Linked DNA regions of Hydrogenophaga sp. SL48. The protein of the gene in region 1 interacts with the protein of each later gene in a pairwise test. Links are inferred from orthologs where the notes say so. Each region holds a gene or a part of one and is shown on either strand. Other genes may lie near its edges.

Region 1 (15,306 bases):
CCGAGACGCCGCAGGACGGCATGATGCCGCTGTTCGTGATGAGCGCGATCGCGCTGCTGTTCGGCATCCACATGGTGATGGCCATCGGCGGCGCCGACATGCCGGTGGTGGTGTCCATGCTCAACAGCTACTCGGGCTGGGCCGCCGCGGCCACCGGCTTCATGCTGAGCAACGACCTGCTGATCGTGGTGGGCGCGCTGGTGGGTTCCAGCGGCGCGATCCTGTCCTACATCATGTGCAACGCGATGAACCGCAGCTTCATCAGCGTGATCGCTGGCGGCTTCGGCACCACCGCGGCCGCGCCCAAGGCCGCGGGTGGTGCCGCCGCCGAGCCGGTCGGCGAGGTGAACCCCATCCTCGCCGGCGAGACCGCCGAGATGCTGCGCGAAGCCAAGAACGTGATCATCGTGCCCGGCTACGGCATGGCGGTCGCGCAGGCGCAGCACACGGTGTTCGAGATCACCCGCACGCTGCGCGAGAAGGGCGTGAATGTGCGCTTCGGCATCCACCCGGTGGCCGGCCGCATGCCGGGCCACATGAACGTTCTGCTGGCCGAGGCCAAGGTGCCCTACGACATCGTGTTCGAAATGGACGAGCTCAACGACGACTTTCCCGAGACCGACGTGGCCATCGTCATCGGCGCCAACGACATCGTGAACCCGGCGGCGCAGGACGACCCGACCAGCCCCATTGCCGGCATGCCGGTGCTGGAGGTCTGGAAGGCGCGCACCTCCATCGTGATGAAGCGCAGCATGGCCTCGGGCTACGCCGGGGTGGACAACCCGCTCTTCTACAAAGACAACAACCGCATGCTGTTCGGCGATGCGAAGAAGATGCTCGACGAGGTGCTGGTGGCTCTGAAGAGCTGAGCGCGCGATGACGGAAGGGCCGCTCAAAGCCGGTCCTTCTCTTTTTGATAGCGCCAGAGGCTTTCAATCAGGCGTTTCAGGACGGCATGTCAGAATCCCGTCAGGGAAAACACGCGCGCACGAATCGGGTGGCCGCGCGAGAATGCTGGTTGACGATTTGTAACAGACCCCCCTGGAGACCCACATGAGTGAACCGACGCAGGCGTCCGCCGTTCGTCCCTGGCTCGGCGCCTACCCGAACGGCGTGCCGGCCGACATCGATGTCGCCCAGTACCCGTCGCTGGTGCACTTGCTCGAAGAGAGCTTCCAGAAGAACGCGGGCCGTCCTGCCTACAGCTTCATGGGCAAGGAGTTGAGCTTTGCCCAGACCGACAGCCTGTCACAGGCTTTTGCGGCTTATCTGCAAGGGCTGGGTCTGGTGAAGGGCGATCGTGTCGCGATCATGATGCCCAACGTGCCGCAGTACCCCGTGGCGGTGGCCGGCATCCTGCGCGCGGGCTTCGTGGTGGTGAACGTGAACCCGCTCTACACGCCGCGCGAACTGGAGCACCAGCTCAAGGACTCGGGTGCCAAGGCCATCGTCATCATCGAGAACTTCGCCGCCACGCTGGAGCAGTGCCTTGCCAGCACGCCGGTCAAACACGTGGTGCTCACCGCCATGGGCGACCTGCTCGGCCTGCTCAAAGGGGCGGTTGTCAATTACGTGGTGCGCAACGTCAAGAAGATGGTGCCCACCTTCGATCTGCCGACCGCGGTGCGGTTCAACGACGCGATCGCCAAGGGCACGCGCGGCAGCCTCAAGCGCCCCGACATCAAGCCCGACGACGTGGCCGTGCTCCAGTACACCGGTGGCACCACGGGCGTGAGCAAGGGTGCGGTGCTCCTGCACCGCAACGTGATCGCCAACGTGCTGCAGTCCGAGGCCTGGAACGAGCCCGTCATGAAGCAGGTGCCGGCGGGCGAGCAGCCCACCAGCGTGTGCGCGCTGCCGCTGTACCACATCTTCGCGTTCACGGTGAACATGATGCTGGGCATGCGCACGGGCGGCAAAGTGATCCTGATCCCCAACCCGCGCGATCTGCCGGCCGTGTTGAAAGAGTTGAGCAAGCACACCTTTCACAGCTTTCCGGCGGTCAACACGCTGTTCAACGGCCTGGCCAACCACCCCGACTTCAACACCGTCAACTGGAAGAACCTCAAGGTCTCGGTGGGCGGGGGCATGGCGGTGCAGGGTGCCGTGGCCAAGCTCTGGCTGGAGAAGACCGGATGCCCGATCTGCGAAGGCTACGGTTTGTCCGAAACCAGCCCGTCGGCCAGCTGCAACCCGACCACCAGCACCGAGTACAGCGGCACGATCGGCGTGCCGCTGCCCAACACCTGGATGAAGTGCCTGGACGACGAGGGTGTGGAGGTGCCGCAGGGCCAGCCGGGCGAGATCGCGATCAAGGGGCCGCAGGTGATGGCGGGCTACTGGCAGCGGCCCGACGAGACCGCCAAGGTCATGACCGCCGACGGCTTCTTCAAGAGCGGCGACGTCGGCATCATGGATCCGCGCGGTTATTTCAAGATCGTGGATCGCAAGAAGGACATGGTGCTGGTGAGCGGCTTCAACGTCTACCCGAACGAGATTGAAGACGTGGTCGCCCAGCTGCCCGGCGTGATGGAGTGCGCCGTGGTCGGTGTGCCTGACGACAAGTCGGGCGAGGCCGTCAAGCTGGTCATCGTGAAGAAAGACCCGGCGCTCACCGAAGCGCAGGTGCGCGATTTTTGCAAGAGCAACCTCACAGGCTACAAACAGCCCAAGGTGATTGAGTTCCGCACCGAGATGCCCAAGACGCCGGTGGGCAAGATCCTGCGGCGAGAACTGCGCGACAAGAAGTAACCCCCCTGCGCCGCCTGCGGCGTCACCTCCCAGGGGGCAGTGCGAGTGGCCCGGCGAAGCCGGTTCCACCGCGTTCTGGGCCAAGGCACGCGCTCCGGAGTCACCTCAGACTTCTGATCCAATGCGGGGCATGAGCACCCCCACCCGCACCGCTATTGTTTCGGCCCTGCACGACGAACTCGCCAGCGTGCTGGCGCTCATGCCCGACGAACAGAAGCAGACCGTGGGCGGACGCGAATTCTGGATGGGTCACTTGCACGGGCAGGACGTGGTGGCGGTGCTCAGCGGCATCGGCAAGGTGGCGGCGGCCACGACCGCCACGCTGCTCATCGAGCGCTTCGGCGTGAACCGCATCGTGTTCACGGGGGTGGCCGGCGGGCTGGGGCCTGGGGTGAACGTGGGCGACGTGGTGCTGGCGCGATGCTTCCTGCAGCACGACATGGACGCCTCGCCGCTGTTCCCGCGCCACGAGGTGCCGGGCTACGGCCGCGCGCGGTTTGAGGCCGATGCGCCACTGACCGACGCGCTGGAGCTGGCCTGCGATCGCATGCTGCACACGCTGCCGCAGCAGCTGGGCGCCCAAACCGTGAGCGCGTTCGGCCTGCAAGCGCCTCGCCTGCACCAGGGCCTGCTCATCAGCGGCGACCGCTTCGTGGCCACCACGGCCGAAAGTGAGGCCTTGCAGCGCGAGCTGCCCGACGCCCTGGCGGTGGAGATGGAGGGCGCCGCCTTCGCACAGGTGTGTCACGACTTTGGGGTGCCACTCGCGGTGGTGCGCACCATCTCCGACCGCGCCGACGACGACGCGCACGTGGACTTTCCGCGCTTCCTGCGCGAGGTGGCCAGCCGTTACAGCGGTGCCGTGATCGAAGCCTTGTTCCAGCCATGAGCACGCCTCGGACACTGGTGGCGGGAGCGGGCAAGCTGGCCAACGAGGTGCGGGTCGGTCTGGGGGCTTCGGCGGGCCAGTGGACCGACCGCCACGCCCTGCCTCCGCGTGCGATGGAGCGGGTCACGGCCATCGTGCACGCCGGCTCGGGGCGGGAGCTGCCCGAGATCGTGGGTTTCTGCCGAGAGCGTGGTGCGGTGTTGATCGAGCTGTCCACCGGCACCGACGTGGCCGCGCTGGCGCAGGGCATTCCCGTGATCATCTGCCCCAATGCCAACATCCTGATGCTCAAGTTCATGGCGATGCTGGGGCGCAGCGGACCCTGGTTCCAGGGCAGCCGGATCACCATCACCGAATCGCACCAGGCGGACAAGACCTCGGTGCCGGGCACGGCGGTGGCCATGGCCGAGGCCTTGGGTGTGGACCCCGGGGCGATCATGTCGGTGCGCGATCCGGCGGTGCAGACCGGTCAACTCGGCCTGGCGCCACAAGACCTGGCGCGGCACGCGTTCCACCGCATCCAGATCGACGACGGCGCCTGCGCCATCACCCTGGAAACCCGCGTGCTGGGCAACACGCCTTACGTGGACGGTGTGCGTCGCATCATCGACGCCGCGCAGTCGCACCCGCTGGAGCGCCGGGCCTACGGCGTGCTCGAATTCATCGACAACGGATGGCTGTGAGCCGCCGCCGCATCAGGCTCACTTCAGCCAGCCACGTTTCCTGAAGTACAGCATCGGCACCACGGCAGAGATGACCATCAGCGCGAGCGCAAACGGGTAACCCCATTTCTGGCTCAGCTCGGGCATGTACTGGAAGTTCATGCCATAGAGGCTGGCGATCAGGGTGGGGGGCAGCAGGGCCACGCTGGCCACCGAGAAGATCTTGATGATCTTGTTCTGGTTGATGTTGATGAAACCGACCGTCGCGTCCATCAAGAAGTTGATCTTGTCGAACAGGAAGGCGGTGTGGCTGTCGAGCGAATCGAGGTCGCGCAGGATCTGGCGCGCGTCCTCGAACTGCTCGGCGCTCAGCATGCGGCTGCGCATCATGAAGCTGACCGCGCGGCGCGTGTCCATCACGTTGCGGCGGATGCGGCCCGACATGTCTTCGTGGCGCGCGATGGCCGACAGCACCTCGCCGGCCTTGTTGTCCGTCACGTTGCCGGCCAGCACCTGGCGGCTGACCTGCTCCAGGTCGTCGTAGATGTCTTCGAGCGTGTCGGCGCAGTACTCGGCGTCCGCATCGAACAGCATCAGCAGCACGTCCTTGGCGTTCTCGATCAGCCCCGGCATGCGGCGCGCGCGCATGCGCAGCAGGCGGAACACCGGCACGTCTTCGTCGTGGATGGAGAACAGCACGCCTTGGCTTTTCAGCGCGGCGTTGTGTTCGTTCAGGATGAAGGCCACGCGGATGGCGCGCGGGTTTTCATCGTCGTCGATCAGGAAGTCCGAGCGGATGTGCAGCTCGCCGTTGTCCTCTTCGAAGAAACGCGCCGACTCCTCGATGTCCTCGTCCATCGCGTCTTCGGGAATGGACAGGCCGAAGTGCTGTTTGACCCAGCGGCGTTCTTCGAGCGTGGGTGCTTCCAGATCGACCCAGATCGGTTTGAACCGGGCCAGCTCTTCGAGCGACTCGATTTCTTCCTGGAACAGGCGGCCATTGGCCAGGGTGAAGACGTTGAGCATGGGTGCTCCCGGGCGGTGGGTCTGAAAAGGGCCGGCGCAGGCGGCGGAGGGCGATTCGGGCGGCGCTTTCAGCCGACCGACCGCCGGTTGTCAGACGGTGGCGGGGAGGGCTGAAAGCACACAACTGGGGGGTGTGCTGTCCATGGGGCTCTCGGTGGGTGGAGACTGCGGCGATTATGTCACCGCCGCCCGCGCTGCGGTCTGCGCGGGCGTGGCAAAAAAGTCCGACAGTTCGTCCTTTCGGCGCCAGGCGTCGGCCTCGCCCAGCTGGATGAGCGCGTTGACGAAGTCCGGTTCGAAGAGCAGGTAACTCGCGAGCGAAGCGGCGCTGCCGGCCTCGCCCTGACCGGTGTTGAGCGCGCCCAGACCGGTGAGGGTGTTGCGGGTGGCGGCGGGCAGGGATTTGACGTGCTTTCGCGCCAGTTCGTCGAGCGAGAAGCTCGGCTGCAAGGCCAGGACCCGGACCGGGTGGTAGGGCAGTGCGCCCGCCAGCTCGGCCGGCAGGCGCGACAGCGTCTGGCTGACCCGCTGGGTCTGCTCCACGTCGGCCTGCAGGGTGTCGTGAAACACGCTGGCCATGGCGTGGCCGGCGATGGTGCCGGCCGTGGGTTCGTTGGCAATGCGCACGCCCATGCCCGAACGTTGCGGTTGACCCGCACCGATGGCCAGGATCTTTCGCGCGCCAAACTGGATGGCCGGGGAGAGCGGCGAGAGCTGGCGCATGGAGCCGTCGCCGAAATGTTCGCGATGTCCTTCCACCCAGAGCGGCACGGCCGGGAACAGGAAGGGTATGGCGCTCGATGCCATGAGGTGTTCGATGGTGAGCGGCTGGAACTCGGCGCGCCGACCCGGCCGGTGCCAGGGCTGGACCGGGTGGTCGGGGCGGGTCTGGCAGAAGGTCCAGTGTTCACCGGTGGTGTAGCTGGAGGCGGTCACACCCAGCACGTCCAGGTGTTGTGCCGCCAGCGCTCGCTCCAGGCCCCGCAGATCGATGGTTCGGTGGAGCGTGTCCACCAGGGGCAGGGTATCGAGCAGCGCGCGGTGGCGCCGGACCTGCCGTGCCAGCGTGAGGCCCGCCACGATGCGGTTGGCGTGCACCCAGCGCGGCGCATCGAGGCGGTAGACCCGATGTGAGCGCAGCCCGCTCCAGAAGGTGGCCAGATCCAGCAGGGCTTGCACGCCGTGCTCGGCCCGGCTGGCGAGGTAGGCGGCGTTGAGCGCGCCGGCCGAGGTGCCGAACAGCCAGCGGAAAGGAAAGGCGGTGCGGGCCGCGCCACCGGAGGTGGCCCAGTGGCCTTGCATGGCCGCCAGTGCTTTGAGCACGCCGGCCTGGTAGGCGGTGCGAGCGCCGCCGCCCATCAGCACCAGCGCACAGCCGCCGTTGGATGTGGGCGATGCGCCAGCGGGCAGCAGGTTGTGGGAGATCAGCGTATCGAGGGACACTTTTTCCAAAACCTTGTGAGGCCGCGCAGCGGGGCGAGGCGGATACATTGGGCAGTTGCCCAAAATCATGACACATCCCCTGCTCACCCCACGCCGCGAACGCTGGCTGTTGCTCACCATCGCCGGCATCCAGTTCACCCACATCCTCGACTTCATGATCATGATGCCGCTGGGGCCGCAGTTCACGCGCCTCTTCGGCATCAGCGACGCGCAGTTCGGCCTGCTGGTCGCGGCCTATACCCTGGCCGCCGGCGTGTCGGGCCTGGCCGCCGCCACCTACGTGGACCGGTTCGACCGCAAGCACCTGCTGCTCACCCTGTACGCGCTGTTCGCGCTGGCCACCCTGGCTTGTGGCCTGGCGCCGGGCTATGGGTTTCTGATGGTGGCGCGCGTGGCCGCCGGCGTGTTTGGCGGTGTGCTGTCGGCCCTGGCGCAGACCATCGTCGCCGATGTGATTCCGTTCGAGCGCCGGGGACGTGCCATGGGCATCGTCATGTCGTCGTTCTCGGTGTCTACCGTCGCCGGTGTGCCGCTGGGCCTGTTCCTGGCCACCCACCTGGGCTGGCAGGCGCCCTTCATCGGCATCGCGGTGCTCAGCGGCGTGCTCGCACTGGCTGCGGCCGCGACGCTGCTGCCGCTCAACCACCATTTGAAAGCGAATGACCGGCCCTCGATCTGGAGAGGGATCGGCATGGTGCTGGTCGACCGCAACCACCAGCGTGCCTTCGCTTTTTCCGCGCTGCTGATGTTCACCGGTTTCACCGTGTTGCCCTACTTCACCATCTACATGCAGGCCAATGTGGGCGTGTTGCCGGAGCAGATTCCCTACATCTACCTCTGCGGCGGCGTGGCCACGCTGTTCACGGCGCGGCTGTTTGGCCGCCTGGCCGACCGCATGGGCAAGGTCCCCACCTTCACCATGCTGGCGCTGGGGGTGATCGTGCCGTTGCTGGCCACCACGCTCATGCCCCGGTGGCCGCTGTGGGCGGTGTTGATCGTCTCGACCGGGCTGTTTGTCTTCATGAGCGGCCGGATGATTCCGGGCATGGCGCTGGTCACCGGGGCCGCCAACCCGGCCCTGCGTGGCACCTTCATGGCGCTCAATGCCTCGGTGCAGTCCGCCGCCATGGGGCTGGCGTCGTTCGTCGGCGGGCTGATCATCAGCCGCGACGCGGCCGGTCTGGTGCAGCACTACTGGGTGAGCGGTCTGGTGGGCGTGGGCGCCAGCCTGGCGGCGATGGCTCTGGCGCGGCGTGTGCGCGTGCACAGCTCGAAGGCGGGTCCCCGGCCCACCCTGTGAATGCCAAGGTTTGCCTTTTCACCCTTTGTTGCAGTGCAAGCTTGCGCCGCTGCTCTTTCATGGGCATAGTGGGTCCAGACATCCCCGTGGCCGCCGGGAGGTCTACCCGCCCGGCGGCTTGTGTCAACCCGGAGCATAAGGAGGCTCTTTTATGAACCTGACAATCAGCGGTCACCATCTCGAGGTCACCCCCGCCCTGCGCGGATACGTCACGACCAAGCTGGAGCGAATATCACGTCACTTTGACCAGGTGGTCGACATCAAGGTGCTGCTGACGGTGGACAACCTGAAAGAAAAGGACATGCGGCAAAAGGCGGAATGCAACATCCATGTGAAGGGCAAGGACCTGTTTGCCGAATGCGCCAACGCCGACCTCTACGCTGCGGTCGATGAGTTGGCCGACAAGCTGGACCGCCAGGTGCTGCGTTACAAGGACAAAGCCCAGGATCACAACCATGGCTCTGCCAAGCGCCTGATGTGATCAACCCGGCGGTCGCTCTGCCGGGACGGCCGTCGTGCATGTTGCAATGCAACAAGCCGCTTGTAAAGTCAAGCGGCTTTTTTGTCCCCGCAGTCTAGCCAACCGCGCCCAACTCGGCATAATTTGCGGTCCAACGAGGCCCACATGAACCGACTATCCGTGATTTTGCCCGCTCCGCAGGTGCTGGTTGCTGTGGATGCCACCAGCAAAAAGCGCGCGTTTGAAGAGGCCGGTTTGCTGTTCGAAACGCTGCATGGTCTCAACCGTGCGCTCATCACCGACAGCCTTTTTGCCCGCGAACGGCTCGGCTCCACCGGTCTTGGCCACGGAGTGGCGATTCCGCACGGTCGCATCAAGGGCCTGAAGCAACCCCTGGCCGCTGTGTTCCAGCTCGCCAGCCCGATCGGCTTCGATGCGCCCGACGAACTGCCTGTCCAGCTGATGATCTTCTTGCTGGTGCCAGAAGCCGCGACGCAGAAGCACCTGGAAATCCTCTCCGAAATCGCCGAGCTGCTCAGCGACAGCGCTTTGCGTGAGCAGATGAAAACCTCGACCGATGCGGGCGAGCTGCACACCCTGATCACCGGCTGGCAGTCGGCCCACGCCGCCGCGTGAAGCCCACCGTTGTCAGCGCCGACGTTCTCTTTGAGGACCATCGGGATGCCCTGAAGTGGCAGTGGGTGGCTGGGCTCGGGGCCTCTGAACGCCGCTTTGACGAGGTGGCGATCCGGGAGGCGCGGTCCGGTGCCGACCTGGTGGGGTACCTCAACTACATCCACCCTTACCGCGTGCAGGTGTTTGGTGAGCGTGAGATGGCCTACCTCACCAGCGCCAACGAAGACGACAACCGCCGACGCATCGCGCGCATCGTGACGCTGGAACCGCCAGTGCTGATCGTCGCCGACGCTCAGGCCGTGCCCGATGCGCTGATGGCGATGTGCGAACGGGCGCAGATACCGATGTTCGCGACACCCGAGCCGGCGGCATTCGTGATCGACGTGCTGCGGGCCTACCTCTCACGCCATTTCGCCGACCGCTCTTCCATGCACGGCGTGTTCATGGACATCCTCGGCATGGGTGTGATGATCACCGGCGAGTCGGGTCTGGGCAAAAGCGAACTGGGCCTGGAACTGATTTCGCGCGGGCACGGTCTGGTGGCTGACGATGCGGTCGATCTGTACCGCATCAATCAGACCAGCATCGAAGGGCGATGCCCGGAGTTGCTGCAAAACCTGCTGGAGGTGCGTGGCATCGGCTTGCTGGACATCAAGGCCATCTTCGGCGAGACGGCGGTGCGCCGCAAGATGCGGCTCTCGCTCATCGTGCACCTCGTGCGGAAAGAGACCATGGAGCGCGATTACGACCGCATGCCCCACGAGCCGCTGTACCAGGATGTGCTGGGTGTGCCGGTGCGCAAGGCGGTGATCCAGGTGGTTGCTGGTCGCAACATTGCGGTACTGGTGGAGGCGGCTGTGCGCAACACCATCCTGCAGTTGCGCGGGATCGATACCTATCAGGAATTTGTCGCGCGCCATCGCGCGGCGATGCTGCGCGGAGAATGACCCGCCGGGGACGGGCTCAGCGCTGTGACGCCGGTGAAGTGCGGTGCGGACAGTCGGGTTTGCTGCAGCTGGCGTAAAGGGACAGCGCGTGTTCCTGCAGCACGAAGCCGCGGGTTTTGGCGATCAGTTGCTGCCGCTTCTCGATCTCGGGATCAAAGAACTCCTCCACCCGGCCGCAATCGAGGCACACCAAATGATCGTGGTGCTGGCCTTCGTTGAGTTCGAAGACCGCCTTGCCTGATTCGAAGTTGCTGCGCGTGAGGAGGCTGGCCTGCTCAAACTGCATCAGCACACGGTAGACGGTGGCCAGGCCGATGTCGGAGTGCTCGTCCAGCAACACCCGGTACACATCTTCCGCGGTCATGTGGCGCTGCTTGGCGTTCTGGAACACCTCAAGGATCTTCAGCCGTGGCAGCGTGGCCTTCAGCCCGGTGCTTTTGAGTTCATCGATATTGGTCATGGACGGGCGGGAGAAGCGGGCGGGCAGCGCGGCTGCGGACAGAGCCTTTCAGGACCCCGGGGCTACAATGACCGGATCATATCGCCAGCGCGCACCGACCGTGGCAATGTCCTGCCGTTCTCCGCGGTCGAGCGCGCCTTTTGTGGGTTGCATTCATGCGCCAGTTTTTCTCCCTTTCCGCCCCTCGGCTGCCGGCTCCAGATCGGAGCGCGAGCCAGCGGTGCACGCCCCTGGTGCTTGCCTTGTGCCTGTGTCTGGGCGCATGTTCCAGCCTGCGTGACAAGCTGCCGAGCGCTGAGGGCTTGATCACGCCCTACCGGATCGACATCCTTCAGGGCAACGTCGTCACGCGCGAGCAAGCCCAGGCCCTGCAACCAGGCCAGACCCGTGAGCAGGTGCGCGGGCTGCTGGGCTCGCCGCTGCTGACCAGCGTGTTCCATGCCGACCGTTGGGACTACGTGTTCACCTTCAAGCGCCAGGGGCAGGCGCCGCAGCAGCGCAGGTTGACTGTGTTCTTCAAGGGGGACGCGCTGGAGCGTCACGAGGCTGACGAACTGCCCAGCGAATCCGAGTTTGTGTCTTCGCTGGACTCCCGCCGCAAGGCCGACAAGGTGCCTGTGCTGGAGGCCACCGAAGCGCAGCTGAAGGCGTTCGAATCAAGCAACGCCGTTCCTGGTGCGGCGCCCGCTCCATCGACCGCCACCCCAGCCGCCAGTTACCCGCCACTGGAAGCCCCCGGAGCCACGCGATGAGCGCGGTGCTCCAGAGCCCGCACCGCGTGTGCGTGGCCGGTGCCAGCGGCCGCATGGGCCAGATGCTGGTGGAGGCGGTGCAGGGCAGCGGGGACTGCGTGCTGGCCGGCGCGCTCGACATCGCCGGCAGCCCGGCCATCGGTCTGGACGCGGGAGCGTTTGCGGGTCGTGCCACTGGGGTCGCGATCACGGCCGACCTGGGCGCAGGTCTGTCCGGTAGCCAGTTCCTGATCGACTTCACGCGTCCCGAAGGCACGATGCAGCACCTGCGGTCCTGCGTGGAGCACGGCGTGAAGCTGGTGATCGGCACCACCGGTTTTTCCGAGGCGCAGAAGGCGGAGATCGCCGAGGCCGCCCAATCCATCGCCATCATGATGGCGCCCAACATGAGCGTGGGCGTGAACGTGACGATGAAGTTGCTGGACATGGCGGCCAAGGCGCTGTCCACCGGCTACGACATCGAGATCATCGAGGCGCACCACCGCCACAAGGTGGACGCGCCCAGTGGCACCGCACTGAAGATGGGCGAAGTGATCGCCGGTGCGCTAGGCCGTGACCTGAAAGACTGCGCCGTCTACGCCCGCGAGGGCGTGACCGGCGAGCGCGATCCCTCAAGCATCGGCTTTGCCACCGTGCGCGGCGGCGATATCGTTGGTGACCACACCGTGCTGTTCGCGGGCATCGGCGAGCGCATCGAGATCACCCACAAGTCCAGCAGCCGCTCGACTTACGCCCAGGGCAGCCTGCGCGCGGTGCGCTTCCTGGCCGGGCAGTCACACGGGCTGCACGACATGTTCGACGTGCTCGGCCTGCGCTGAGCCCGCACCCTTTTCTTTTTCAGGAGATCCACACATGGGCGGCGTCTGGCAAACCATTTGGCAGGGCGATGCGGTCAGCCGCAGCGTGGCCTTGCTGCTGTTGGCCATGTCGGTCGCGAGCTGGGTGGTGATTCTCTGGAAGGGCTGGCTGCTGCGGCGCGCGGTGCGCGACGTGCACACCTCCACCGCCGCGTTCTGGCAGGCCGGTTACCTGGACGAAGCCCAGCAGCGCCTGAACGGCTTTGACTCCCGCCGTCTGGTGCTGCCGCTGCTGGAGGCCGCCCGCACCATCGAGCAGGCCGCGCCGCAAACCCTGGCCGCCGCCGGCGACCGCTCGCAGCAGCTCACCCGCGTGCTGCGCGACGCTTTGCACCGTGTGTTGCACCGTCTTCAATATGGGCAGGTGCTGCTGGCCACCGTGGGTTCCACGGCCCCGTTCGTGGGCCTGCTGGGCACGGTCTGGGGCATCTACAACGCGCTCACGGCCATCGGTGTGGACGGCAAGTTCCGCATCGAGCAGGTGTCTGGCCCGGTGGGCGAGGCACTGGTCATGACGGCCGCCGGTCTGGCGGTGGCCATTCCCGCCGTGCTGGCCTACAACGTGCTGGGTCGCCAGATCGGTCGCATCGAGGCCGATCTGGAGGGGTTTGCCCGCGATCTGCGCGAGTTGCTCGTGCACAGCGAGGCCCCGAGATGAGCTTCGGAAGGCTGGAAAAGCCCGCCCGGCACGAACCGATGAGCGACATCAACGTCACGCCGCTGGTCGACGTGATGCTGGTGCTGCTGGTGATCTTCATCATCACGGCCCCACTCATGTCCAGCCGGCTGGAGCTGGAGCTGCCCAAAGCCAGCGAGCCGGTGGCCGCATCGGCAGAGCCCGAGGCGTTCATTTCGATCAGCGTGGACCCCCAGGGGCAGGTGTTCTGGGACGAGCAGCCGGTCGACGCCGCCACCCTGAAGCAGCGCCTGACGCAAACCGCGCAGCGCGACCCGGAGACCGAGCTGCAGTTGCGCGCCGACACGGCCGTGCCCTATGGTCGCGTGGTGCAGCTGATCGGCCTGGCCCAGAGCGTGGGCCTGTCGCGCATCGGTTTTGTGGCCGATCCGGCCACGGGTGCGACCACCGCGCCGGCGCCGACGCGCTGAGCGCTGTCGCCTGCGGCGGGCAGGGCGCCCCAAGCCCTAAAATCGGGGGCTACGCAGCGCGCTGCCCCTTTCATTCACCGGCCCGGTCCGGTCCCTGGTTCATGCAAGAAAAATACGCCCACAAGGATGTCGAGCGCGCCGCGCACGCCCACTGGAACGCCAACGACGCCTACCGCGTGACCGAGGTCGCCGGCAAGAAGAAGTTCTACGCCTGCTCCATGCTGCCCTACCCCAGCGGCAAGCTGCACATGGGCCATGTGCGCAACTACACCATCAACGACATGCTCACGCGTTACCTGCGCATGAACGGTCACAACGTGCTGATGCCCATGGGCTGGGACGCCTTCGGCCTGCCGGCCGAAAACGCGGCGCTGAAGAACGGCGTGCCACCGGCCAAATGGACGTACGAAAACATCGCCTACATGAAGCAGCAGATGCAGGCCATGGGGCTGGCCATCGACTGGAGCCGCGAGGTCGCGACCTGCGACCCGACGTACTACAAATGGAACCAGTGGCTGTTCCTGAAGATGCTGGAGAAGGGCATCGCCTACCGCAAGACCCAGATCGTCAACTGGGACCCGGTGGACCAGACAGTGCTGGCCAACGAGCAGGTGATCGACGGCAAGGGCTGGCGCACCGGCGCCACGGTGGAAAAGCGCGAAATCCCCGGCTATTACCTGAACATCACGTCCTACGCCGACGAGCTGCTCGACCACGTGCAGCTGGGCAACCCCAAGGCGACCCTCAACGGCTGGCCCGACAAGGTGCGCCTGATGCAGGAGAACTGGATCGGCAAGAGCGAGGGCGTGCGCTTTGCCTTCCCGCACTCGATCCAAGGCGCTGACGGCGCGCTGATCGGCGACGGCAGGATGTACGTCTTCACCACGCGCGCCGACACCATCATGGGCGTGACCTTCTGCGCCGTGGCCGCCGAGCACCCGCTGGCCCACCACGCCGCATTGACCAACCCCGCATTGGCGGCGTTCATCGAAGAATGCAAGACCGGCGGCACCACCGAAGCCGAGCTCGCCACGCAGGAAAAGAAGGGCATGGCCACCGGCCTGTTCGTCACGCACCCTCTCACCGGCGCGCAGGTCGGGGTCTGGGTCGGCAACTACGTGCTCATGAGCTACGGCGACGGCGCCGTGATGGGCGTGCCGGCGCACGATGAGCGCGACTTCGCGTTTGCACTGAAGTACGACCTGAAGATCCAGCAGGTGGTGGCCGTGGAAGGCGAGATTTTTTCCGCATTCGCCTGGGCCGACTGGTACGGGGACAAGCAGCGCGGCGTGTGCGTCAACTCCGGCGTGCTCGACGGCTTGGGTCAGAAGGCCGCCGTCGACAAGGTCGCCGAGCTGCTGGCCGCCCAAGGCCTGGGCGAGAAGAAGACCACCTTCCGCCTGCGCGACTGGGGCATCAGCCGCCAACGCTACTGGGGCACGCCCATTCCCATCATCCACTGCGCGGAACACGGCGCGGTGCCGGTGCCTGAAAAAGACCTGCCGGTGGTGCTGCCGCAGGACTGCATCCCCGACGGCTCGGGCAACCCGCTGCACAAACATGAAGGCTTCCATGCTGGCGTGGTGTGCCCGGTGTGTGGCAAGCCCGCGCGGCGCGAGACCGACACCATGGACACCTTCGTGGATTCGTCCTGGTACTTCATGCGTTACTGCGACCCGACCAACAGCGAGAAGATGGTGGCCGAGGGCGCGGACTACTGGATGCCGATGGACCAGTACATCGGTGGCATCGAACACGCCATCCTGCACCTGCTCTACGCGCGCTTCTGGACCAAGGTCATGCGCGACCTCGGCCTCGTGAAGGTGGACGAGCCCTTCAGCAAGCTGCTGACCCAGGGCATGGTGCTCAACCACATCTACTCGCGCCGCACCGAGAAGGGCGGCAAGGACTACTTCTGGCCGCAGGACGTGGAGCACGTGTTCGACGAAGCGGGCAAGGTGATTGGCGCGAAGCTGATCAAGGCGGTGGAGTCCAGCGGGGTCACGCTGCCGGTGG
Region 2 (15,263 bases), 200 kb from region 1 along the record:
AGAAGCGGCGCTGGACCAAGGGGTGGACCCCACGCCTTCACCCGACCTGCGGTTTTGAACTTGCGGCACACCGGGATCACCCCTTCATTCGCTGGTTCAGCCTGCTTTTTGCACCTTGACGCCTCCCCCACGCAGCGCCGTCAGGGTCTTGGGCCGCGTGCTGTCTGGAACGACCAGCAGTGACAGCGCCTTCATCGGCGCAATGACGTAGGCAGAGGCGCTGAGCAGTTTCTCGCTCGACGCGAGCACGATGGTTTCCGCCGCTCTTGCGTGCAGGGCACGCTTCACATCGGCCTCTTCGGCATCGCCGGTGCTGAGCCCCGCCTCGGGGTGCACGCCCGTCACGCCCAGAAAAAACAGGTCGGCACGAAAGCGCGAAGCCGCCTCGATGACCGACGCGCCGACATTCACCATGGAGTGCCGGAACAGCCGCCCGCCCAGCACGATGATGTCCACATGCCGGTGAGCGGCCAGTTCCACGGCCACGTTGGGGCTGTGGGTGATCACGGTGGCGCGAAGGTCGGCCGGCAGATGTCGCGCCAACTGGATGGCGGTGGTTCCACCATCAACGATCACCACCTGGCCCGGCTTGATCAGTTGCGCCCCGAAGCGCCCCAGTGCCTGCTTTTCCTGCGACGACACCTGCTCTCTCACCCTCAGGTCGCCCGTCGCCGCTGACGCGGGCAGCGCACCACCGTGCACGCGCTGCAGCTTGCCCTGCTGAGCGAGCTCGCGCAGATCGCGCCGAATGGTGTCTTCCGAGGTGCCGAGCTCTTCAGCCAGTTCCCCGGCCACGATCTGCCCATGCGTGGCGAGGCGACTGAGGATGAGCTGTTTGCGTTGGGCGGTGAGCATGGGGATCGACGTCGGGTCTCTTGCGCGAGGGATTCGGGCGCGTTACGATTGCGTGATATTACACGACACTGCACGAAATTACACGATGACGATCACTGCACGCCCGCCCCGGCCAAGGGCCCATCCGCTCCTGGTTCTCATCGCCGGGCCCTACATGTCCGGCACCGGTGGAGACCCCGGGCGCATCGCCGCCAACCGCGCGCGGCTGGAGAGCCAGGCCTTGCCCATCTACCAGCGCGGTCACCTTCCGATCGTGGGTGAGTGGGTGGCGCTGCCCATCATTCACGCCGCAGGCGGCAAGGTCCATGGGGACGGGGTGTTTCAGCGGTACCAGTACCCGGTCGCGCACCGGCTGATCGAGCGCTGCGACGCGGTGCTGCGCATCCCGGGCGAATCGAAAGGCGCTGACATGGACGTGGCCCGGGCACGCGAACGGGGGTTGCTGGTGTGCTTCGACGTGAGCGAGCTGCCCGATCGTTGCGAGGCCGCCTGACATGCCGCGCCCGCACCACCGCGAGATCCCCCTGCCAGCGAGCGACCGCGTTCGCATCGTCGAACAGCGCGTCCTGGCCGACGACTGGTTCGTGCTGAAGAAGACCTCCTTCGACTACCGCCACAGCAACGGAAGCTGGCAACGGCTGCACCGCGAAACCTACGACCGGGGCGACGGTGCAGCCCTGTTGCTGTTCAACCGGACGCGGGACACGGTGGTGCTGACCCGCCAGTTCCGCTTTCCCGCCTTCGCCAACGGCCTGGCCGACGGCATGCTGGTGGAGGCCTGTGCGGGCCTGCTGGACGACGAGGACCCGCACGCCGCCATCCGGCGCGAGGTGCAGGAGGAGACGGGGTTTGCCGTGCGCATGCCGCGCAAGATCTTCGAGGCCTTCATGAGCCCAGGGTCTGTCACGGAGCGGCTGCACTTTTTCGTGGCGGAGTACGAGGCCGACGACCGCGTGGGCGGCGGTGGCGGCAACGCCAGCGAGGGCGAAGACATCGAGGTCCTGGAGCTGCCGCTGGCTCGGGCCATGGCCATGATCGGTGCGGGCGAGATCCAGGATGGCAAGACCATCATGCTGCTGCAACACGCCGCGCTGGTCGGACTGGATCGGCTGTAGGGTCCTCTGTCAGCGCCCCGCAGGCAGGATGTCCACCCCGCTGCTCGACGGCGCGGGAATGCCCCGACCTTCCACGTTCGGCGAGGTCACAGGCAAGCCATTGACCAGCGGCCTCTCGGGCGCCACTGCGGGCGCAGGCATCGGCTTCGGTGCCGCAGGCGGTGCCACCGGCGCGGGCGCCTTCCCCAGCCCCAGCTGGTTCACCAGGCTCTGCACCGCCGCGTCCACCTGCACCTTGAGCGATTCGCGCGCGGCGGCGGCGTGCTCGTCGTTCAGGCGCGGGCCGCGCAGCAGCGCGGGCGCGGGCACACGCTGGGCGGTGGTCACGGTGGCTTCGCCGAGCACAGCGCCGAAGGTGCTGGGCACAAGCAGGTCCACCCGCAGAGAGGCGTGGGCCACCGACTCGGTGCCTAGTTGCAGGATGCTGCGCTGCGCGATGCCGAGGCCGAAGAAGCCTTCCTTGGTGGCCCAGATGCTGTCGGCCGACGGCGCGCCCGAGATCAGCAAGACGTGGTCGGTCGGCGTCTTGAGTTCCTTCAGTTCCTTGAGCGCTTCCTCGCGGCGGGTCGAGGTGATGGTGGCGCGCTGCACGCTGGAAAAACGCCCTGAGGCCCTGAGCAGCTCCACCGTGCGGGTTTCGAGCTGCTCCTTGAAGCCCCAGTCGGGCACGAAGGCTTCGCCATGCTCGTTGTTGAACACGGTGGTGCCCCGCCACGAGAGGCGCAGCGTGGTGCCGATGGTGCTGATGACGGTGATGGATTTGCCGAGCAGGCGCGCCTGCACGCTCGTCGTTTCGACGCTGGAGCAGGCGGCGAGGCCGAGGCCGGCCAGCGGCATGAGCCGCAGAAGCGGGGAGAGGGGCAAGGCGGTGCTGTGGCCCAACAGTTGGCGGCGGGTGAGGTGCATGGCGCGTTTTTACCGCAGAGCGGGCAGTGCTAGCGCGAGTTCGGCCATGTGCCGCATGACGCGGGCTACCGGCAGGCCCTCGAAGGCGCGGCCGTCGCCGTGCTGGCAGTAGCCCCAGACGGTGGCGCCGGCCGCGAGGCCGGCCTGCGCGCCGGTGGCGGTGTCTTCGATCACGAGACAGCGCACGGGGTCCACGCCCAGGTGGGCGGCGGCGGCTAGGTACACATCGGGGTGCGGCTTGGAGCGCGGCTGGTCGTGGCCGCTGAAGATGCGGTCGCCGAAATACGGCGACATGCCGGCCATGCCGATCTGCATCACGACCTTGGGCCGGTCGGCGCCGGAGGCGCAGGCGATGCGGCCGGCCGTGTGGCCGTGGGCGGCGATCACGGCGTCGAGCGCGCCCTGCACGGTCTGCAGCTCGGCGCGCAGGCGTTCATCGCGCCGGGCGTAGAAGGCGCGCATCCAGGCGTCGGTGAGCGGCCGGCCGGTCTCGGCCTCGATGCGCGCGGCCTCGTCGCGCACGGCCTTGCCGATGAAGATGCGCTCGCATTCGGTCGGGCTCAGCGCCCAGCCAGCCTCGTTGAGCATCTGGCGCAAGACGCCGTTGGTGATGGGCTCGCTGTCGACGAGCACGCCGTCGCAATCGAACAGCACGGCTTCAAATTTCGCGATGTCACGTCTCATCGTCACTTCAGATCTCCGTCCACATAGAACCAGCGCCCGCCTTCGCGCACGAAGCGGCTGGTCTCACTCAGGCGCACACCGCGCCCACCCACGCGCGAGCGCGCGACGAACTGAACCTCGGCGTGGTCGGCGTCGATCACGCGGTGGCGTTTGACCTCCAGGCCGAGCCATTTCTGGCCCGGCTCCAGCGTGAGCTCGGCGGGCCGGGTGCTGGGGTGCCAGCTGGCGCTCAGGTAGGCCACGCGGCTCAGCACGAAGGCGCTGTAGCGCGAGCGCATGAGGCTCTCGGCGTCGGGCGCGGGGGTGTCGTGGTCGAGGTAGCGGCCGCAGCAGGCGTCGAACGCCAGGACCTTGCCTCGCGCATCGGCTCGCCCGCAGGGGCACGGGATGAACTCGGTCATGGAGGTCCTTCGCCCTTCGGGCTGCGGTGCGAGCTTGCTTGGGAACGGCCCGGCGCTGCGCTCATGCGGCCGGTTTGCGCGCCGCGTGGCGGGCCTTGTGGGCTTCCATGGTTTCGGTGGGCGCGCCGGCTTTGGCCCAGGCGCCAAAGCCACCTTCGACATGGGCCACGTTGCTCATGCCCATCTCTTGCAGGGCCTTGGCCGCCAGTGCGCTGCGCCAGGCGCCGCCGCAGAAGAGCACGAACTCCTTGCGCTCGTCGGCGAACACGGGCTTGAAATACGGCGAGTCCGGGTCGACCCAGAATTCGAGCATGCCGCGCGGTGCGAGCAAGGCGCCGGGCACGGTGCCTTCGCGCTCCAGCTCGCGCGGGTCGCGGATGTCGACCATCTGCAATGTCGGGTCGTTGGCCTGCAGGCGCTCGCGCACCTGCTCGACGCTGTAGGTGGTGATCTGCGCGGTGGCTTCGTCCACGAGGGCGCGGAATCCTTTGGTGATGGGCATGGCGGTCTCCTTGTTTGAGCGGGTCCATGTTAGCGGCGACCAGCACGCGGAGCGTGGCGATGGTAGCGTGTCGGGCGTTGTCCAACGAGGAGCCAAAGCACCATGACCACCACGACCGACCTGTCCGCCTTCCCCATCACCAAAAAGTGGCCCGCCACCCACCCCGACCGCCTGCAGCTCTACAGCCTGCCCACGCCCAACGGCGTGAAGGTGTCGATCCTGCTGGAGGAGCTGGGCATGCCCTACGAGGTGCACCGCGTGTCCTTCGACACGCAAGACCAGTTTTCGCCCGAGTTCCTGTCGCTGAACCCGAACAACAAGATTCCCGCCATCCTCGACCCGAACGGCCCGGGTGGCCGGCCGCTGGCGCTGTGGGAGTCGGGCGCGATCCTGGTCTACCTGGCCGAAAAAACCGGCCGCTTCCTGCCCACCGAGCCCGCCGCGCGCTATGAAACGCTGCAGTGGCTGATGTTCCAGATGGGCGGTGTCGGCCCCATGTTTGGCCAGGTCGGTTTCTTCACCAACTTCGGTGGCAAGGACTACGAAGACAAACGCCCGCGCGACCGCTACACCGCCGAATCGAAGCGCCTGCTCGGCGTGTTGAACGACCGCCTGAAAGGCCGCGCCTGGATCATGGGCGACGACTACACCATCGCCGACATCGCCATCTGGCCCTGGGTGCGCAACCTGGTCGAGCGCTACAAGGCCGGCGACCTGGTGGGCTACGCCGAGTTCACCGAGGTGCAGCGCGTGGTGGCGGCGTTTGTCGCGCGGCCAGCGGTGGCCAAGGGATTGACCATTCCCGCAGCACCGAACTGAAGTGCGCCACGAGGAATGACGTGCCTCAAACCGAGGGCACCGCGGAACCGGCTTTGCCGGGCCGCCAGTGCCGCCCCCCTTGAGGGGGGTGGCGCCGAAGGCGACGCGGGGGGTGCTCTCTACCTCCTCCAGAAGGCGCCGGTGAAGAGCACCAGCACGCTCAACAACTCCAGCCGCCCCAGCAACATCGCGTAGGTCAGCACCCAGATCTGGAAATCGGTGAGCACGCCGAAGTTGCTGGCTGGCCCGACCAGGCCCAGGCCCGGGCCGATGTTGTTGACCGTGGCCACGACCGATGAAAACGCCGTCACCTGGTCGAGCCCCGTGAACAGCAGCACCATGGTCAGGCCCATGATCGTGGCGCCATAGATCAGCATGAAGCCGAAGGTCGCGGTCATGACCGACATGGGCAGCACCGCGCCCCCGAGCGTGACCGGATTCACCACCCGCGGATGCACGATGCGCACCAGCTCGCGCCGCGCCTGCTTGATCAGCAGGATCATGCGGACCATCTTGATGCCGCCCCCCGTGGAGCCGGCGCAGGACACGAACGAGCCCAGGAACATCAGCAGCACCGGCGCAAACACCGGCCACTGCGCGTAGTCGGTCGAGGCATAGCCGGTGGTGGTCGCGAGCGACAGCACGTGAAAGGCGCTGCTGTGCAGCGACTGCGCGAAATCGCCATAGACGCCGTGCGCCGTCAGCAGGATGGCCACCAGCAGGATCGAGATCGACAGCACCGTCACGTAGGTGCGGATTTCCCGGTCGGCCGTGATCGGGCGCAAGGTGCGGCCACGGATGACAACGAAATAGCGCACGAAGTTGATGCCCGCGAGCGCCATGAACACCATCGCCACCCACTCGACCTTCTGCGAATTGAAATGCCCCATGCTGGCGTCGTAAGGTGAAAACCCGCCCAGCCCCATGGTCGAACACATGTGCATGAAGGCGTCGGCCCAGCCCATGCCGGCCCAGCGGTAGGCCAGAAGGCAAGCGACGGAGAAGCCGAAGTAGACGCTCCAGAGCCCGCGGGCGGTCTCCGAGATGCGCGGGGTGAACTTGGCGTCCTTCATCGGGCCCGGCGTCTCGGTCTTGTAGACCTGATAGCCCCCCAGGCCCAGCATGGGCAGCACCGCCACCACCAGCAGCATGATGCCCAGGCCGCCGATCAGCTGAAGGAAGCAGCGCCACACATTGACCGACACCGGCAGGCTGTCGAGCCCGCTCAGTGCCGTGGCGCCCGTGGCCGTGAGCGCGCTCATGGCCTCGAAATAGGCCTTGACCCAGGTGATGTCGGGCACGGTGTACATCAGCGGGATGGCGGCATAGGCCGGCAGCAGCAGCCACACCAGGTTCACCAGCAAGAAGCCGTCGCGCGCCTGCAGCTCGCGGCGGTGGCTGCGTGTGAGCCACCACAGCACCACGCCGCTGCCCAGGCTCAGCGCAAAGCCCGCCTCCCAGACCAGCAGGTGGTGGTGGGCATCGAGGAACCAGGCCCAGGCCAGCGGCACGAGAAAGGTGGGGGAGAAGCCGATCAGGATGCGGGAAAAGATGGCGAGGGCGGGCAGCAGGGTGAACAGCATCGCAGGGTCACCCGAAGAAGGTGGCGCCCACCTGGAACAGCTTCTCGACCTCGCGCACGAGCCGCTTGTGGGGGATGAACATGATGATGTGGTCGTCGGTCTCGATCACCCTGTCATGGTGCGGCATCAGCACCTCCGAGCCGCGCCCCTCGCCGCGCACGATGGCGCCGATGCGCGCGCCCTTGGGCAGCTTGATCTCTTCCACCTTGCGGCCCACCAGCTTGGAGGTTTTCAGGTCGCCGCGCGCCACACCTTCGAGCGCCTCGGCCGCGCCCCGGCGCAGGCTGTGCACCGCCACCACGTCGCCACGCCGCAGGTGCGTGAGCAGTTCGCCGATCACGGTCTGCGACGGCGAGATCGCGATGTCGATGGTGCTGCCCTGCATCATGTCGGCGTAGGCGCGCCGGTTGATCAGCGACATCACACGCCCCGCCCCCATGCGCTTGGCCAGCATCGACGACAGGATGTTGTCTTCGTCGTCGCTGGTGAGCGCGAGGAACAGGTCCATCTCGCCCACGTTTTCTTCCAGCAGCAGGTCCTCGTCGGCCCCGTCACCGTTCAGCACCAGCATGCTGGACGGCAACTGGCTCGCCAAGTACTCGCAACGCGTCTTGTCACTCTCGATGATCTTGACTTCACACTGGCCGACCAGGCTGCGCGCCAGCCGCAGCCCCACCTTGCCCCCGCCGGCGATCATCAGGCGCTGCACCGGCTTGTCGATGTTGTGGATGGCACCGAGCACGAACCGGATCTTCTGCGTGTCGGCCAGCACGAAGACCTCGTCACCCGCGAGGATGCGCGTGCTCTTGGTGGCCTCCACCTCGGTGTCCTGGCGGTAGAGCGCCACCACGCGCATCTGGGCCTGCGGGAAGCGCTCGCGGAACTCCCCGATGGTGTGGCCCGCCAGCGCGCTGCCCTGCGTCGCGCGCACCGCGATCAGGCTGGCGCGCCCGTCGGCGAACTCCAGCACCTGCAAGGCCTCGGGGTAGCTGATGAGCTGGTGGATGTAGCGCATCACCGACTCTTCGGGGCAAATCACATGGTCCACCGCGAAACCGCTCTTGCCCAGCAGCGGATCGCCTTCGATGAACTCGGGGGACCGCAGGCGGGCAATGGTGCTGGGCACGTTGAAGATGTCGTGCGCCACCTTGCAGACCACCAGGTTGGACTCGTCGCTGGCGGCGCAGGCGATCACCATGTCGGCGTCCTGGGCACCCGCCTCGCGCAGCACCGAGGGCTGGATGCCGTTGCCCACCACCCCCCGCAGGTCCAGCCGTTCTTCCAGCAGCCGCAGCCGGGCCGGGTCCTGGTCGATGACGGTGATGTCGTTCTGCTCGGAAACCAGGCTTTCCGCGACGCTTTCGCCCACGCGGCCGGCGCCCAAGATGATGATGTTCATGGTGGAACGATCATACGAGTGGTTCTGGCTCGCCAGCGTTTCCGGTATCGACCTCGCGGGCTTGCGGACGCGGTGCGCTCTGCTCCGCGGCTGTCCCCCGACCCGGCTTCGCCGGGTCTCCTCCTTGATGCCGCTGCGCAGAGCACACCGCGCCCGCAAGCTGAAGTGATGTACGTGCGTACCTGTCCGAACACCAAAGAGGTCATCGGTCGTGGGGATGACCGGAGCCACCGCAGACAACCCAGGAACTCAGGTCAAAGCCCGTTGGATGATGATTTTCTGCACGTCGCTCGTGCCTTCGTAGATCTGGCACACACGCACGTCGCGGTAGATGCGTTCGACCGGGAAGTCGCTCACGTAGCCGTAGCCCCCAAACACCTGGATGGCATCGCTGCAGACCTTCTCGGCCATCTCGCTGGCAAACAGCTTGGCCATGGCCGCCTCTTTCAGGCAGGGCTGGCCGGCGTCGCGCAGGGCGGCGGCGTGGTGGGTGAGCGCGCGCGCGGCCTCGATCTGCGTGGCCATCTCGGCGAGCCTGAACCCCACCGCCTGGTGGTTGAAGATGGGTTGGCCAAAGCTCTCTCGCTCTTTCGCGTATTTCACGGCGCACTCGAACGCACTGCGTGCCATGCCGATGCTCTGCGAGGCGATGCCGATGCGCCCGCCTTCGAGCGCGCTCAGCGCGATCCTGTAGCCCTCGCCTTCGGCGCCGATCAGGTTCTCGGCCGGGATGCGGCAGTGGTCGAAGTTGATCTGCGCCGTGTCGCTGCTGTGTTGGCCGAGCTTGTCTTCCAGCCGCGCGACCACGTAGCCCGGCGCGCTGGTGGGCACGATGAAGGCGCTCATGCCCTTCTTGCCGGCACCCTTGTCCGTCACCGCGATCACGATCGCGACATCGCCGTTCTTGCCGCTGGTGATGAACTGCTTGACGCCGTTGATCACGTACTCGTCGCCCTCTTTCACCGCCGTCGTGCGCAGCGCGGAGGCGTCGGACCCCACGTGCGGCTCGGTCAGGCAGAAGGCGCCGAGCATCTGGCCGGCGGCCAGCGGGCGCAGCCACTGTTCTTGCTGCTGCGCATTGCCGTAGCGCATGAGGATGGCGTTGACCGGGCAGTTGGTCACGCTGATCACGGTGCTGGTGCCGCCGTCGCCGGCGGCGATCTCTTCGAGCACGATGGCCAGGGTCTGGTAGCTCAGGCCCGCGCCGCCCAGCGCTTCGGGCACGCAGATGCCGTAAGCGCCCAGCTCGGCCAGCCCCTTGTGCACGTCTTTGGGAAAGTGGTGTTCCTTGTCCCACTTCGCGGCGTTGGGCCAGAGCTGTTCCTGGGCAAAGGCGCGCACGGCGTCGCGGATCATCACCTGGTCGTCGGTCAGCAGCATCTTGTGTGTCTCGTTGATGTTTTGAAAGTCTTACCAGTGCTCGGCGCGCCGGCCGTCGTGGTGGATCAGGCGGCCGTTGTCTTCGGGGGCCACGCTGGCGAGCACCGCGCGCAGGCCGCGCACGCTGGCCTCGGCCGTCAGCGGCGCGGCGCCGCCGCCCATGTCGGTCTGCACCCAGCCCGGGTCCAGCGTCACCAGACGGGCCTTGGGGTAGTCGAAGCGCGCGCTGCTCACGGCCATGTTCAGCGCCGCCTTGCTCACGCGGTACAGCCAGCTGTTGCTGCCCGGCACGCTGCCGATCTGGCTCATGGCACTCGACAGCGCAGCGAACACGCCCCCGCCCTCCTCGACCCAGGGCAGCACCTGCGGGATCACCTGCATGGCCCCCAACAGGTTGGTGTGCATCAGTTGGTCGAAGGCCTGCTGGGTGGGTGGGGTGGTCGCGTTGCCGCGATCGATCACGCCCGCCACGTACAACGCCACATCCAGCTTCTCGCCATCGAGTTGCCAGGACAGGCCGCTCACGCTGGCGGGCTGGGCCACGTCCAGCAGCAGCGGCTCGGCGCCGAGCGCCCGCAAGCGCTCCAGACCGTCGTCATCGCGCGCGGTGGCGATGACGCGGTCGCCCGCCTCGCGGTACTGGCGCACGAATTCGAGGCCGATGCCGCGCGACGCGCCGATGACTAGAACTGTGCTCATGTTGCCTCTATGGGTTTCTTATCCAGAGCCACTGCGGAACCGGCTGTGCCGGGCCGCGTGTGGCGCCCCCTTTGAGGGGGCCGCGCGCAGCGCGACGGGGTGAATCACGGACCGCGGCGCGGGGGTGTTACATCAGTTCTATGGCCATCGCCGTGGCTTCACCGCCGCCGATGCACAGCGTGGCCACACCCTTCTTGCCGCCACGCGCCTGCAGCGCGTGCAGCAGCGTCACCAGGATGCGCGCACCGCTCGCGCCGATGGGGTGACCCAGCGCGCAGGCACCGCCGTTCACATTCACCTTTTCATGCGGAATCGACAGCTCGGTCATCAGCGCCATGGGCACCACGGCGAAGGCTTCGTTGATTTCCCACAGGTCCACGTCGGCCACGGTCCAGCCGGTCTTGGCCAGCAGTTTCTGCGTGGCGCCCACCGGCGCGGTGGCGAACCAGTTGGGTTCCTGCGCGTGCGTGGCGTGGCCAATGATCGTGGCCAGAGGTTTCAGGCCCTGCGCCTTCGCGGTCGAGGCGCGCATCAGCACCAGCGCGGCGGCACCGTCGTTGATCGACGAACTGGAGGCGGCGGTGATGGTGCCGTCTTTCTTGAACGCGGGCTTGAGCGAGGTCACCTTGTCGAGCTTGACCTTGCCCGGGCCTTCGTCGGTGGACACCACGCGTTCGCCGCTGCGGTCTTTCACCGTCACGGGCGCGATCTCTTTGGCGAAGGCGCCGCTCTCGGTGGCGGCCTTGGCGCGCGTCACCGAGGCGATGGCGAAGGCGTCCTGTTGTTCGCGGGTGAAGCTGTACTTGGCGGCGCAGTCTTCGCCGAAGGTGCCCATGCTGCGGCCGGCCTCGTAGGCGTCTTCCAGGCCGTCCAGCATCATGTGGTCGTAGATCTTGTCGTGGCCCATGCGGTAGCCGCCGCGGCCCTTGAGCATCAGATACGGCGCGTTGGTCATGCTCTCCATGCCGCCCGACACCATCACGGTCGCGCTGCCGGCCAGCAGCATGTCGTGCGCGAGCATGGTGGCCTTCATGCCCGAGCCGCACATCTTGGACAGCGTCACGGCGCCGGCCGACAGCGGCAGCCCGCCCTTGAGCGCGGCCTGGCGCGCGGGCGCCTGGCCCTGGCCGGCCATCAGGCAGTTGCCGAACAGCACCTCGTCGACCAGCGACTTGTCGACGCCCGAGCGCTCGACGGCGGCCTGGATGGCCACGCCGCCGAGATCGTGTGCGGACTGGGAAGCGAAGTCGCTCTGGAACGAACCCATGGGGGTGCGCGCGGCGCCGACGATGACGATGGGGTCTGTGGATGCGGTCATGAAAGTCTCCGATCAGAAGTGAAAAAAAAGGTCAGTCCAGCAGCTCTTTGTCCGCCTGGACATGGAAGCGCCGGTCGCGCTCGTAGGGAAACACGTCAAACACATGGCCCGCAGCGATGCGCTCTTTGTGAGCCTGCCAGAAGGCGGCGTCGAGCAGGTCGGCGTGGTGCTTCATGAACTCCTCGCGCACCATCGGGTTGCCGAGCAGGAAGGGGCCGAAGGTCTCGGGGAACACGTCGTTCTTCGCCACCGAATACCAGACCTCGCCCGACATCTCGTCTTCTTCGTTGCGCGGCGCCGGCACACGGCGGAAGTTGCAATCGGTGATGTACTCGATCTCGTCGTAGTCGTAGAACACGACCTTGCCGTGGCGCGTGATGCCGAAGTTCTTCCACAGCATGTCGCCCGGGAAGATGTTGGCCGCCACGAGGTCCTTGATGGCGTTGCCGTACTCCACCACGGCGCGGGTGAGCTGCTGGCGCGCGCGCTTGAGCGACAGGTCGTCCACCCCCTCGGCCCGCAGTGCGTCAAACGCCTCCTGCAGATAGATGTTGAGCGGGATCATGCGCCGCTCGATGTAGCAATGCTTGAGGATGACCTCGATGTCCCCGTCCCCGTTGCGGTCGCTAATCTCCAGCTGGCTCGGCGCGAATTTCTGGATCTCGGCGATCAGCTCGTCGGTGAAGCGCTCGCGTGGGAAACCCACCTCGGAAAACTCCAGCGTGTCGGCCATGCGGCCCACCCGGTCGTGCTGTTTCACCAGCAGGTACTTGCCACGGATCTGCTCGCGCGTGGTGTCCTTCTGCGGTGGGTAGTAGTCCTTGATCACCTTGAACACGAAGGGAAAGCTCGGCAGGTCGAACACCAGCATCACCATGCCCTTGATACCGGGCGCGATGCGGAACTTGTCGGTGGAATGCCGCATGTGGAAGAGGAAGTCGCGGTAGAACAGCGTCTTGCCCTGCTTGGCCAGACCGAGCGCGTTGTAGAACTCGGCGCGCGGCTTGCGCGGCATCATGCCGCGCAGGAACTGCACGTAGGCGCTGGGGATTTCCATGTCCACCATGAAGTAGGCGCGCGCGAAGCTGAAGAGGATCAGCAGGTCGTCTTCGCCGAACAGCGCCGCGTCCACCACCAGCTGGCCCTCGGCGTTGTGCAGGATCGGCAGCGCGAACGGCACCTCTTGAAATCCGTTGATGATCTTGCCCACCACATAGGCGCCCTTGTTGCGGAAGAACAGGCCCGAGAGCACCTGGAACTGGAAGTTGGCGCGCAGCTTCACGTGGTCGAAGTGCGGCTTCATGGCACCCAGCACCAGCCTCGCATCGCGCGCCTGGTCTTCGAAGGGCACGCACAGACCGAAGTCCTGCAGCATGCGCAGGACCTCGCCCTCCATGCTGTCGGCGGTCGGGTAGTAACAGCGGTAGGTGGGTGCGGCCTGCGGCTCTTCGTTTTCGATGTACTCGGTGGAGACCGCCGGGCGCACGAAGATGAAATCGTTCTGGAAGTAGGCGCGCTGCAGGATTTTGGTGCAGACCGAGTTGAAGAAGGTCTCGGCCAGCTCGGGCTGGTGGTGGTTCACCAGCAGCCCGATGTAGTGCAGCTTGACCTGCTCCCACACGTCCATGGCTTGCTGCTCGGCCTTGAACTCCTTGTGCAGGCGCATCACGCATTCGTTGACGCGCAGGTCGTAGAACTCGATGCGCTCGCGCTGTGCGCGCTGCTGGCCGCGCCAGTCGCGCGTCTCGAAGCGGTGTTTGGCGCGCGCCGACTCGGTGCGGAACAGCCGGTAGTGGCGGTTGAAGCCGTCCATCATCGCCTTGGCGATGGCGTAGGCCACGGTGGAGTCGAGTCGCTGGGGAAACATGCCGGGCCTTGTGTCGGCAGGTTCAGGCGGCCGTGTTCCGGCGTTTGGCCGCCACACCCGCCAGCGCCGCCTGGTAGATGGACTCCAGCCCACCAGCGCCATCCACCGTCATCAGCATGTCGCGCAACAGGCCGTCGCTCAGGGCGTACACCCAGGCGTGCAGCGTGAGCGACTGGCCGCGCGCCCAGGCGTCCTGCACCACGGTGGTCTGGGCCACGTTCATCACCTGCTCGATGGCATTGAGTTCGCACAGCACCTCGACCCGGAAGTCTTCCGGCGTGGCCGCGATGAGCGCGGCGTGGCGGTCGCGCACATCCTTGATGTGGCGCAGCCAGTTGTCGGCCAGCCCCACGCGGGTGTCGTTCAGCGCGGCCTTCACGCCACCGCAGCCGTAGTGGCCCACCACCATCAGGTGTTTCACCTTCAGCTGATCCACCGCGAACTGGATGGTGGACAGGCAGTTCAGGTCGGTCGGCACCACCACGTTGGCCACGTTGCGGTGCACGAACACCTCGCCGGGCGCCAGACCGGTGATCTGGTTGGCCGGCACGCGGCTGTCGGAACAGCCGATCCACATGTACTGCGGACTCTGCTGGGCCAGCAGGTCGGTGAAGAAGGTGGGCTTCTCGCGAACCATGGCCGCAGCCCATTCGCGGTTGTGGTCAAACAGGTCTTGCAGCGATGAACTCATGGGGCAATCAGAAGTGGTTGAACAGCCTGGCCATTGTCGGGCAAGGCCGTTTCACCCCGGCTTCAATTGTGGTTCAGCAGGTCTCGGCGAACAGTTCGCGGCCGATCAGCATGCGGCGGATTTCCGATGTGCCGGCGCCGATTTCGTACAGCTTGGCGTCGCGCCAGAGGCGGCCCAGCGGGTACTCGTTGATGTAGCCGTTGCCGCCGTAGATCTGCACGCCTTCGCCCGCCATCCAGGTGGCCTTCTCGGCGGTCCAGAGGATCACGCTCGCGCAATCCTTGCGCACCTGGCGCACGTGGTCGGTGCCCAGCAGGTCCAGGTTTTTGGCCACGGTGTAGGCGAACGAGCGCGCGGCCTGCAGCACGGTGTACATGTCGGCCACCTTGCCCTGGATGAGCTGGAACTCGCCGATGCTCTGGCCGAACTGCTTGCGGTCGTGGATGTAGGGAATCACGTTGTCCATGACCGCCTGCATGATGCCCAGCGGTCCGCCGGTGAGCACGGCGCGCTCGTAGTCCAGGCCCGACATCAGCACCTTGGCGCCCATGTTCAGGCCACCCAGGATGTTCTCGGCCGGCACCTCGACGTTCTGGAACACCAGCTCGCCGGTGTGGCTGCCGCGCATGCCCAGCTTGTCGAGCTTCTGCGCGATGCTGAAACCGGGCATGCCTTTTTCGATCAGGAAGGCGGTGACGCCACGCGCGCCCATCTCGGGCTCGCTCTTGGCGTAGACCACCAGGGTGTCGGCGTCGGGACCGTTGGTGATCCACATCTTGTTGCCGTTGAGCAGGTAATAGCCGCCCTTGTCTTCGGCCTTGAGCTTCATGCTGATCACGTCGGAGCCGGCGCCGGGTTCGCTCATGGCGAGCGCGCCCACGTGTTCGCCGCTGATCAGCTTGGGCAGGTACTTCGCCTTCTGCTCGGGCGTGCCGTTGCGGTTGATCTGGTTCACGCACAGGTTGCTGTGCGCGCCGTAGGAGAGACCCACCGAAGCGCTGGCGCGGCTGATCTCTTCCATGGCCACCATGTGCGCCAGGTAAC

The links.
Region 2: the proteins of IM738_RS23955 (region 1) and trkA interact in binary tests that used the Escherichia coli proteins (3 or more experiments, as listed by UniProt). The link is inferred for Hydrogenophaga sp. SL48 from one-to-one orthologs.

The regions. Positions count from the first base shown.
Region 1 is NZ_CP063400.1:5,023,551-5,038,856, forward strand. What follows is about bases 7,546-10,431. They hold IM738_RS23955 (PTS sugar transporter subunit IIA), read left to right. Parts: upstream 7,546-8,696; coding sequence 8,697-9,167; downstream 9,168-10,431. Other genes in these bases: IM738_RS23945 (MFS transporter), read left to right, coding at 7,546-8,071; hpf (ribosome hibernation-promoting factor, HPF/YfiA family), read left to right, coding at 8,223-8,552; hprK (HPr(Ser) kinase/phosphatase), read left to right, coding at 9,164-10,114; fur (ferric iron uptake transcriptional regulator), read right to left, coding at 10,131-10,431. Outside these bases: pntB (Re/Si-specific NAD(P)(+) transhydrogenase subunit beta), read left to right, coding at 1-869; IM738_RS23920 (long-chain-fatty-acid--CoA ligase), read left to right, coding at 1,054-2,751; IM738_RS23925 (5'-methylthioadenosine/adenosylhomocysteine nucleosidase), read left to right, coding at 2,882-3,640; IM738_RS23930 (dihydrodipicolinate reductase), read left to right, coding at 3,637-4,323; magnesium/cobalt transporter CorA, read right to left, coding at 4,342-5,328; IM738_RS23940 (patatin-like phospholipase family protein), read right to left, coding at 5,503-6,771; more of IM738_RS23945, read left to right, coding at 6,839-7,545; more of fur, read right to left, coding at 10,432-10,574; IM738_RS23970 (outer membrane protein assembly factor BamE), read left to right, coding at 10,877-11,326; dapB (4-hydroxy-tetrahydrodipicolinate reductase), read left to right, coding at 11,323-12,144; IM738_RS23980 (MotA/TolQ/ExbB proton channel family protein), read left to right, coding at 12,179-12,841; IM738_RS23985 (ExbD/TolR family protein), read left to right, coding at 12,838-13,290; leuS (leucine--tRNA ligase), read left to right, coding at 13,392-15,306. UniProt on the Escherichia coli protein: Seems to have a role in regulating nitrogen assimilation.
Region 2 is NZ_CP063400.1:5,229,733-5,244,995, reverse strand. Bases 6,069-8,911 are described here. They hold trkA (Trk system potassium transporter TrkA), read right to left. Parts: upstream 8,265-8,911; coding sequence 6,873-8,264; downstream 6,069-6,872. Other genes in these bases: IM738_RS24940 (acyl-CoA dehydrogenase family protein), read right to left, coding at 8,514-8,911; IM738_RS24950 (TrkH family potassium uptake protein), read right to left, coding at 6,069-6,862. In the rest of the region: IM738_RS24995 (glutathione S-transferase family protein), read left to right, coding at 1-58; IM738_RS24990 (DeoR/GlpR family DNA-binding transcription regulator), read right to left, coding at 97-855; IM738_RS24985 (DUF4406 domain-containing protein), read left to right, coding at 1,010-1,348; IM738_RS24980 (NUDIX domain-containing protein), read left to right, coding at 1,350-1,970; IM738_RS24975 (hypothetical protein), read right to left, coding at 1,980-2,876; IM738_RS24970 (HAD family hydrolase), read right to left, coding at 2,886-3,560; IM738_RS24965 (YchJ family protein), read right to left, coding at 3,563-3,961; IM738_RS24960 (rhodanese-like domain-containing protein), read right to left, coding at 4,023-4,463; IM738_RS24955 (glutathione S-transferase N-terminal domain-containing protein), read left to right, coding at 4,566-5,282; more of IM738_RS24950, read right to left, coding at 5,402-6,068; more of IM738_RS24940, read right to left, coding at 8,912-9,644; IM738_RS24935 (SDR family oxidoreductase), read right to left, coding at 9,675-10,343; IM738_RS24930 (acetyl-CoA C-acyltransferase), read right to left, coding at 10,471-11,661; aceK (bifunctional isocitrate dehydrogenase kinase/phosphatase), read right to left, coding at 11,693-13,528; can (carbonate dehydratase), read right to left, coding at 13,551-14,219; IM738_RS24915 (isovaleryl-CoA dehydrogenase), read right to left, coding at 14,293-15,263. UniProt on the Escherichia coli protein: Part of the constitutive potassium transport systems TrkG and TrkH. May regulate the transport activity of TrkG and TrkH systems. Binds to NAD(+) and NADH.